2 regions of the Nocardia sp. NBC_00511 genome follow, and region 1 is predicted to be linked to the other one. Evidence: riboswitches for the same ligand, from Rfam matches in the RefSeq annotation. Region 1 holds a riboswitch; the other holds the start of a gene.
What was found. A riboswitch is a leader RNA that binds a small molecule or an ion and turns the genes downstream of it on or off. The one in region 1 is predicted to bind glycine.
Positions count from the first base shown of each region.

Region 1 (5,039 bases):
CCTCGACCTGATCGATCTCGGCCTTGATCGCCACCATGGCGGCGACGAAGGCGTCGAGCTCCTCGAGGTTCTCGCTCTCGGTGGGCTCCACCATCAGGGTGCCCGCCACCGGGAAGCTCATGGTCGGAGCGTGGAAACCGTAGTCCGCCAACCGCTTCGCCACATCGTCGACGGTGACGCCGGTGCGCTTGGTGATCTCGCGCAGATCCAGGATGCACTCGTGGGCGACCATGCCGTTCTCACCGGTGTAGAGCACCGGGAAGTGCGGATCGAGCTGGCGTGCAAGGTAATTCGCCGACGCGATGGCGGTCAGGGTGGCGCGGCGCAGGCCGTCGGCGCCCATCATCCGGATGTAGGACCAGGTGATCGGCAGGATGGAGGCCGAACCGTACTTGGCCGCCGACACCGCGTGCGACCCGGTCTCGAGCGGATCGCCGGGCAGGTACTGCGCCAGGTGCGCGCGCACCGCGACCGGGCCGACGCCCGGACCGCCGCCGCCGTGCGGGATGCAGAAGGTCTTGTGCAGGTTCAGGTGGCTGACATCGCCGCCGAACTTGCCCGGCCGCGCCAGCCCGACCAGCGCGTTGAGGTTCGCGCCGTCCACGTACACCTGGCCGCCCGCCTCGTGCACCAGGCCGCACAGCTCGGCGACCTCGTGCTCGTAGACGCCGTGCGTGGACGGGTAGGTGATCATGATGCAGGCCAGGCGATCCGCGTGATCGGCGATCTTGGCGCGCAGGTCGTCGAGGTCCACGTCACCGTTCGGGCGGGTCTTGACGACCTCCACCCGCATGCCGACCATGGCCGCCGACGCGGCGTTGGTGCCGTGCGCGCTCGACGGGATCAGACACGTATCCCGGTGCGAGTCACCACGATCCAGGTGGTAGCGGCGAATCGCCAGCAGGCCCGCGTACTCGCCCTGGCTACCGGCGTTGGGCTGCAACGAAACCCGGTCGTAGCCGGTGACCGCGCACAGCCAGCCCTCGAGATCCTCGATCAGCTTGATCAGGCCGGGGGCGTCCTCGACCGGCGCGTACGGGTGCACGCGATTGAAGCCGGGCCAGGTGATGGACTCCATCTCGGCGGCGGCATTGAGCTTCATGGTGCAGGAACCGAGCGGAATCATGCTGCGGTCCAGGGCAATATCCTTGTCCGAGAGCGCACGCAGGTAGCGCAGCATCGCGGTTTCGGTGCGGTACCTGGTGAACGCGGGCGCGGTCAGGAACTCCGAGGTGCGCACCTCGATGTGCGGGCGCTGCTTGCCGTGGAACAGCGCGCCCTCCGGGCCGACCGGGATCTCCGCGCCGAAGCAGTCCAGCACGTCCACCACGTGGGTGTCGGTGGTGACCTCGTCGCAAGCGATCGAGACGTGGTCGGCGTCGACGAGGCGCAGGTTGATGCCACGCCCCTTCGCCTTGGACACAATGGCTTCCGCGCCGCCGGGCACGTTCACCAGCACGGTGTCGAAGAAGCTCTGGTGCACCACGGCGTCACCGAGTCCGGCCGCCAGCCACTGCGCGTGCCCGTGCACCCGCCGCGCCAGCGAACGCAGGCCGTCCGCACCGTGATACGAGGCGTACATGGCGGCCAGGATGGCCAGCAGCACCTGCGCGGTGCAGATATTGGAGGTCGCCTTCTCCCGGCGAATGTGCTGCTCACGTGTCTGCAACGCGAGCCGGTAGGCGAGGCTGCCGTCCGCGTCGACCGAGACGCCGACCAGACGGCCGGGCAGCTGGCGCGCGTGCGCCTCGCGCACCGCGAGGTAACCCGCGTGCGGGCCACCGAAACCCAGCGGCACACCGAAGCGCTGCGAGGTGCCGAAACACGCGTCCGCACCCTGCTCACCGGGCGGGGTGATCAGGGTCAGCGCCAGCAGGTCCGCGCCCACCGCGACCAAAGCGCCACGCTCGTGCGCGGTTTCGATGACCGGAGCCCAATCCACGATCCGGCCCGACGCGCCCGGCTGCTGCACGATCACGCCGAAGAAGTCGCCCTCCGGCAGCACGCCGGTGGACAGATCGGCCTCGACGATCTCGATGCCCAGCGGTTCGGCGCGGGTGGTGAGCAGGGTCCGGGTCTGCGGGAACAGATCGGAGTCGATGAGCAGCCGCTGCGACTTGCTCTTGCGATTGGCCCGCTGCAACAGCGTCATCGCCTCGGCGGCGGCGGTCGCCTCGTCCAGCATGGAGGCGTTGGCGACCTGCATGCCGGTCAGGTCGGCGATCATGGTCTGGAAGTTGAGCAGCGCCTCGAGGCGGCCCTGGCTGATCTCCGGCTGGTAGGGCGTATACGCGGTGTACCAGGCCGGGTTCTCCACCAGGTTGCGCAGCAACACCGGCGGGGTCAGCGTGTCGTAGTAGCCGAGGCCGATCATCGAGGTGGCCACGGTGTTCGAATTCGCCAGTGCCGCAAGCTCGGCGAGGGCCTCGTGCTCGGACAGCGCGTCCGGCAGCACGCTGAGGCCATTGGTCCCGGAGGCATCGAGAATGCTGGCGGGCACCGCCTTGGTGGCGAGTTCGTCCAGCGACTCGACGCCCACGGCGGCCAGGATGCGCGCGGTTTCGCCGCTGTCGGGGCCGATGTGGCGGTCGGCGAACGATCGAGTCCAGATCACGGCTGCTCCAAGGGGGTGGGCGTGGGTCGGCCCGGGGACCGACGATTCGTCTGCCCTCCCCCTCTGTCCTGGGCGCCTGAGAGATTCGCGCCCGGACCTGCCGAGCCCTTTCACCATGGGCGGATGGCTCGCGACCATCACTTTCCAGAGGCGTCGTAACTCCGCACGGTCCCTTGTGCCTGAGAGATTGACGGGGAGGTGCTGCTCCTTCGGCGTCCGAGACTATCCCCGGAACTCTCCCGCACGGCTGCGACGCACTGCCAGTTTAAGCGGCGTCAAGTTACGGCAATGTTGCCTGGGTTGATTTCACACCGGGTTGCCCGGGTTTCGCAGACAGCGAACGCGCGCCACCCGGTGGGCGACGCGCGTTCGAGGAGCGGGAGCTAACCGGTCTTGCGGTTGATCCGGGCCTTGCGACGGAAGGACAGCTCATCCTCCGGACGGTCCGAGGTGGAGCCGAGTTCGGCGCGCTCGGCCGGGAAATTGGCTATGTCACCGGTCAATTCGCGCATGGCGCCACTGACGGCGATACCGAAGACGCCCTGTCCGCCCTGCAGTAAATCGACGACCTCTTCCGGCGAAGAGCACTCGTAGACGGTGGCGCCGTCGGAGAAGAGGGTGATGCCGGCCAGGTCCTGGACGCCGCGGCTGCGCAGGTGATCCACCGCGATGCGGATGTTCTGCAGTGAGATGCCGGCGTCGAGCAGGCGTTTGACGATCTTGAGGACCAGGATGTCCTTGAACGAGTACAGCCGCTGGCTGCCCGATCCGGTGGCGCTGCGAATAGAGGGTACGACCAGCCCGGTGCGGGCCCAGTAGTCCAGTTGACGGTAGGTGATCCCGGCCACCTGGCAAGCGCTGGGCACGCGGTAGCCGACCAGCTCGTCCGGCACCGTGTCATCGGGGAACAGCCCTGGCTGCACCACATCCTTGGATTGCGGATGATCTCCCACTGACTACTCCCTTACTGCCTTGCCTATCAGGGCTTGTGCGTTTCGTCCGGCACAGCATCGACCTGGAGCGTGGCCTGACAATCGAGGCTACTCTCCTGATTGTCGCGGGAAAATCGGCCCGGTTAAAGCTTGGCCGAGCGCGTGTTTCTCACCCTAAACCTGAGGTAGAGACACGGAAATGTCTCTTTTCGAGATCATCGGCAGGTCAGCAGTTGGTCAGCTGTCCGTAGCCTTGAAGTCATCCGGCGAGACCGACTCGAGAAACTCCTTGAACTTCTCGACCTCGTCCTCTTTCTCGTCCGGCATGACGAGCCCGGCCTCCTCGAGCACCGGCTCCTCGGCGTAGATCGGGCAGCCGACGCGCAGCGCGATGGCCACCGAATCCGAGGGGCGCGCGGAGATCCGCAGATCGTTCTCGAAGACCAGATCCGCGTAGAAGGTGCCCTCCTGCAGATCCACGATGCGGACCTCCTTGAGGGTGTGCCCGAGATCCTTGATCAAGATCTTTATCAGGTCGTGGGTCAGCGGCCGAATCGGCGTGACGCCCTCCTGCTCGAGCACGATCGCGGTCGCCTCGGCCTGACCGATCCAGATCGGTAGGTATCTGTCGCCGGACACTTCGCGGAGCAACAGCACGGGCTGGTTCTGTGGCTGTTCGACACGGATGCCGATCACACGCATTTCGCTCACGGCCGTGCCTCGCTGACGCTCAGCCCACCCGTGCGCGAACGCGCGCTGTGTTTGTTGGTTCGCTCGCTTCGCTCACTCACGGCACTGCCTCCCAAATCAACCCAACCGACTGGCGAGCCCTGCCTTCTCCTCAGCCGTATCACCGAGTCTAGGCGAAGATTTCAGCCTCCGAGGGAAGCGCGCACGGAGGTCTTCACCAGGCAGGTGTGCAGTGTCAGCGACAGCGCCGCCAACTCGCGAACCGTCTCCTCGGCGCGGGCGCGGGCATCGGCGTCGCGGCTCTTGGCGATCGGTGCGGCGATCTGCGCGACCATCGCGGCCTCACGATCGGCGGCAAGTTTGAAGGCGCGCAAATGCCTTGCCTCCAAACCGAATTCGCTCAGGGCCCGGGCGGTACGGGCGAGCGTGACGGCGTCGCCGTCGAAATAGCCTGCCGCGCCGGGCGTGATCAGATTGGCGCGGATCAGTTCGGTCAGGAACTTCTCGTCGATCCCGGCCTGCTCGAGCAGATCCGCACGGGTGATGCGGATTTCGTGATCGAAGCGCAGCTCTTCGGGGGAAACCTCACCGGGCACGACACCCAGCCTCCGCAACCGGGCATTTCCATTGGCCGCCACGGCATCTGTCGAATCGGGCACGACGCCTCCCACGGCGTTCGCCCGGGCCCGGGCTTCCCGGACCCCGAGCGTCGCCGCCCCACTGTCGATCGCTTCGAGCTGTTCCTTGATCACCTTCAACGGCAGGTACTGATCCCGCTGTGCGGTCAGCACGAAGCGCAGGCG
Region 1 is NZ_CP107849.1:3,247,460-3,252,498, forward strand. It holds gene gcvP (aminomethyl-transferring glycine dehydrogenase) at 1-2,614, opposite strand, end outside; glycine riboswitch at 2,771-2,866, opposite strand; gene OG300_RS15380 (MerR family transcriptional regulator) at 2,998-3,567, opposite strand; gene OG300_RS15385 (bifunctional nuclease family protein) at 3,784-4,257, opposite strand; gene OG300_RS15390 (MerR family transcriptional regulator) at 4,419-5,039, opposite strand, start outside.

Region 2 (5,039 bases), 3.4 Mb from region 1:
CTCGCCGCCGGGGGCCTGGGCTCTCGCTCGGGCTCTCTGCGGTGCGGAAAGAACATTAACAGGGATGACCGTGGAAAGTGAAATCGCCCCCCTGAGCTGGTGGTTTGGTGAGGGTTGGGGAGTTGTTAACGCGGCGCGGTTGTTTGAGGATGTTCGGTACGAAGCGCTGTGGTGGGCGGGATGTTCGGCCGGGTTGGCAGACCGGGCGGGTGCGGACCGTTCGCGGCAGGCGAGGTGGGTCGAACTGGCGTGGCCGGGGCCGAGGCAGTCGGTGACCGGGTCGCGCTCCGAGACGTGGATCGGGGTTGCAGATGAGTGGTGGTCGCGGCAGGCGCGGGCTGGTGGCAGGCGCGGTGCTGACCGTGCTGGCGTTGGCGGTGGTCGGATGCTCGTCCGGCGGGAAGAGCGATTCCGCAACGGTGGCAATCGATTCCAACCCTATCGGTGAGCTGACGAAGCCGAAGCTGATCTCACCGATCAAGGATGGCGACAAGGGGGTGGCGCCCGCCGACATCACGTTGCGGGTCGAGGATGGCCGGTTCACCGCGGTGACGCTGACCAGCCCGGACGGCAAGCCGGTCAACGGGCAGCTGGCCCCGGACGGCAGTTCGTGGAAGTTGGCCGAGCAGTTGGGCTTCGGACGCACTTATCAGCTCACCGCGGCCGCTGTCGGGCTCGGTGGCGCGACCACCAGCACCATGAGCTTCACCACTATCTCGCCGCACAATCGCACGCATCCCTATCTGCTGCCCGCCGAGAACGACGTGGTCGGCATCGGGCAGCCGGTGGCCGTGCAGTTCGACGAGAACATCCCGGACCGCAAGGCCGCGCAGGCCGCGATAAAGATCACCACCACACCCGCGGTGGAGGGCGCGTTCTACTGGGTCAACAACCGCGAGGTGCGGTGGCGGCCGCAGAGCTATTGGGCGCCCGGCACCAAGGTCGATATCGCGGTGAACGTCTACGGGCGTGACCTCGGCAACGGGCTGGTCGGTGACACCGATCTGACCTCGAGCTTCAGCATCGGCGACGCGACCGTCTTCACCGCCGACGACGACACGAAGATGGTGACGGTGGAACGCAACGGGCAGGTGATCAAGACCATGCCGACCTCGATGGGCAAGAACTCCACGCCCACCGACAATGGCGTCTACATCGTCGGCGACAAATTCGACAAGATCATCATGGACTCCTCCACCTACGGCGTCCCGGTGAACTCGCCCAGCGGCTACAAGACTCCGGTCGACTGGGCGACGCGAATCTCCTACTCCGGCATCTTCTTTCACTCGGCCCCGTGGTCGGTGGGCGCGCAGGGCTCGTCCAATACCAGTCACGGCTGCCTGAATCTCAGTCCGTCCGACGCCAAATGGGTGTACGACAACGTCAAACGCGGCGACATCACGATCGTGAAGAACACGGTCGGCGGCACGCTGTCGGGCCTGGACGGGTTGGGCGACTGGAACATTCCGTGGGAGCAGTGGAAGGCCGGCAACGCCGACGACAACCGTTAGCGGCAACCGCCGCACACAACGCGAAGGGGCACCGGCGAATCCGCCGGTGCCCCTTCGCTGTGCTCGCTCCGGGTGACGTGGTGCGTCAGTGAATGATCGGGCCCACCGTGCCGGGCGAGACGCCGCCGCAGCCGAGTGCCGCCATCCCCGACAGCGCCGAGGCGCTGCCGATCACGGTGCACAGGCCCTTCTGGCCGGAATCGGTCGAGGAACCGCCCGCAGAGCCGAGACTGAAGCCCGAGGATCCGAAGACCTCCGACACCATCGGATCGGTGCTGGTGGTCGCCTTGGTGTCCGAGTTGGACGAGTCAGTGAGAACGATCTCCGCAGATGCGGCGGGTGCGACAGCCAGAATGGTCGCGGCGGCCAGTAAAGCGGATACAGCACAACGATTCACGTGGAGCATCTTTCTGGTCGAGCACGGTGCGGGGGCCCCGACTCCCCCCGGGATTGCATGAAGTCTACGAATATCGAGTGATCCGCGCTACAAACCCTGAACAATCAGGTATCAATCACAGTTTCCGTGGGTATCCGACTGTCCTCGATCCGTGCCACCGCCCGCACCGGAGCGCCGTCACCACCCGGGATGCGCAGCGGGAACAGCGAGACTTCGATCCGCGCCCCGGTCTGCTGCGCGGCCCGCACCTGCGCGAGATCGGTCAGATTCTCCGCGATCACCGCCTGCGCGCCGCACAGGATGCGATGCACCGGGATCTCGAGCGCCGGGGTGGGGTCGACACTGAGCGCGTCGATGCCCACGGTGCGCACGCCCGCGGCGATCAGCAGTTCGGCCGCGGCCGGGGTCAGGTGCGGATGGGCGAGGTATTCGACTGTGCCCCAATGCTGTGACCAGCCGGTTTCCACCAGCACGATGACGCCGGGCCGGACCTTGCCGGTGAAGTATTCGGGGCCGATCGCCCCGCGTGCGCCCGCGTCGCGCGCGTCCACCAGCACCGCGGGCCCCGCGAACCGTTCCAGCGGAAGCTCATCCAGGGCGGGCAGCGAATCGTCGATGTGCCGTGGGGCGTCGACGTGGGTGCCGGTCTGCGAACCCAACGCCAGGTGCAGCACGTTCACACCGTCGAGCGCGACGGTGAGTGCCGGTCGGACCGTGACCTCGGGATCGCCGGGGTACACCGGCATTCCGGTCAGGATCGGTACCGAGAGATCGATGATGCGCACGGATCGCCTGCCTCTCCGAGTTGTCGCGAGACTACCGTGAGTTCGGCCACAAGGCACCTGCCAGCAGTTTGCTGAATGGTGTCGGGAAGGTTGGCGTCGACTAGGGTCGTGAGATAACCGAACATCGGGCCGCTAGGAGTCGGAGCGGGAGAGTCCCCGCTCGACGGGGGCGCCGAAGGAGCAACCTCCCCGGAATCTCTCAGGCACAGCTACCGTTTCGACCAGGCCACTCTGGAAAGCAGGCGCACCGAGCGCCTCACCTACGGTGCAAGCCGCGTCAGCGGTGAAACTCTCAGGTCCCGTGACAGAGGGGGAGTTCCGATAGCCGGGCGGCTGCCCGGCGGACCAGAGGACCTCCCATGCCCGTCGTTTCCCCGGTAGTCCGTGTGAGTGGTGACATCTCCCTCGTCGATTGCCCGCCCCGTTCGGTGCGTCTTCCGTTGCCCGCCGCCGACGTCCTGACCGCCGCCGCGCGCGGCCGCCGTCCCGCCATCGCCGAACTGCTGCGCTTCACAAGGGTTTTCGTGACCGGATACTGCCGGGCCGGGCTGGGCACCATCCGGCTGTCGGACGAACTGGCCGTTCAGGTGTGCGAGGCCGTGGTGGGCGGCTGGCCCGCCGCGCACGCCGCGGGTCGCGACTTCCTCGAGTTCGCCTACTCGACCGCCCGGCGCGCGGTCCGGGTGTGCCGCTACGAGGTGCCCTCGTGCAGCCCGCTCACCCCATTGACCGATCTGCAGCGTGAGATCGTCACGCTGCGTGTGGTTCTCGGTCTCAGTGTGTCGGAAACAGCTGCGGCACTGCGTATCCCGATGCTGGAGGTGCATCGGGACAGTGGGCGCGCGTTGAAGACCCTGAGCGCCCGGCCGCATCGCCGCATCGCCTGAGGCGCGGCCAGACCTGGCCGCCTGGTCTGTCGAAATCGCTTACCGTCGAACAACATTCGAGGTCAGGCGTGTGCGGTGACCATCCAGCAGGCGGCGTTGTAGCGGACCTCGTTGCCGTGCACGAAGGGGGCGAAGGCTGCGCGCGCCGTTTCGATTACTCGGCTGCGCAAGGGTTCCTCGACGTTGGGGAGGATCTGGCCGAGGGGGCCGAAGCGGGAGAGGTAGCCGAGTAGTTCGGGTTCGGGCATGACGCTGGTGACATCGAGTTGGCTGATGTCGATGTCGGTCCAGCCGCTGGCTTCCAGGACGGTGGTGACGAACTCGCGGTCCGAGAAGCCGAATTGGCCGGGCGCGTTGGGGATTCGCGGAGGGAGGTCGGGGAGTAGGGGAGCGGCGGCGCGCTCGGCCGCTGTCATGAAGGGGTTGTCTTGCGTGTCGCGCCATACGATGGCGGTGAGGCTGCCGCCCGTACGTGTGGCGCGGCGGAGGTTGGTGAAGGCCGCGATCGGGTCGGGGAAGAACATCACTCCGAATCGGGACATGATCATGTCGAAGGTGGCGGGCTCGAAATCGTGGGTCTGGGCGTCGGCGCACAGGAAGCGCACCGGCAGGTCCTCGCGGTCGGCGTTCGCCTGGGCGGCGGTGACCATCGGCTCGGCGATGTCGACGCCGGTGCAGCGCACCTCGGAGCCCAGCGTCCGCGCCACCGCCAGGGTGGTCGCCCCGAAACCGCAGCCGACATCCAGCACATCGTGTGCGGATCTGGATTTCACGGCGTCGACGAGGATCGGTTCGAAGGGCTGCATGACCTGGGTGAGCATCGCCTGGGTGTCGACCCAGGCGTGTCCGGAGGGTCCGTTCCAGCGCGCGGATTGCTCGTTCTCGGCCGGAGTGGTCATGGTCGCGGTCCTTTCCTCGTGGGGCACCTCGATACACTGTCTCAATTCAAGTCGACTTGAGGTCAACCATGGAAACCCTGGATATCGGCGAGGTGGTGCGCCGCTGCGGCATCCCCGCCTCGACCCTGCGGTACTACGAGGAGAAGGGCCTGATCGTTTCCTCGGGCCGCCACGGCCTGCGCCGCCAATACGACGCCGATGTGCTCGAGCGCCTGGCGCTGATCTCCCTGGGCCGCACCGCCGGATTCAGTCTCGACGAGATCCCCCTGGTCTTCGGCGCCGGCGGTGAGCTGCGGGTGGACCGGGCGCTGCTCGCCACCAAGGCCGACGACCTCGACCGCACCATCGCCCGGCTCACCATCGTCAGCGCGGGCCTGCGTCACGCCGCCGCCTGCCCGGCCCCGAGGCACGCCGAATGCCCGACCTTCCGCCGCATCCTGCGTGCGGCGATGGACGGCGACCTGCCGAGTGTCGAGAACGTTCTGAAATCCGCTGTGCCGTAGCTCAACCGAAGAGCTGCCCGGCCATCCGGAGTGAGCTGTCGACGGTGTCGAAGCCGC
Region 2 is NZ_CP107849.1:8,722,154-8,727,192, forward strand. It holds gene OG300_RS40625 (Ig-like domain-containing protein) at 312-1,511, shown strand; gene OG300_RS40630 (hypothetical protein) at 1,597-1,908, opposite strand; gene OG300_RS40635 (cyclase family protein) at 2,013-2,693, opposite strand; glycine riboswitch at 2,829-2,918, shown strand; gene OG300_RS40640 (hypothetical protein) at 3,053-3,580, shown strand; gene OG300_RS40645 (class I SAM-dependent methyltransferase) at 3,643-4,479, opposite strand; gene OG300_RS40650 (helix-turn-helix domain-containing protein) at 4,548-4,982, shown strand; gene OG300_RS40655 (FAD-dependent oxidoreductase) at 4,984-5,039, opposite strand, start outside.
Region 2: another riboswitch for glycine. It lies ahead of OG300_RS40640 (hypothetical protein); the one in region 1 lies ahead of gcvP (aminomethyl-transferring glycine dehydrogenase).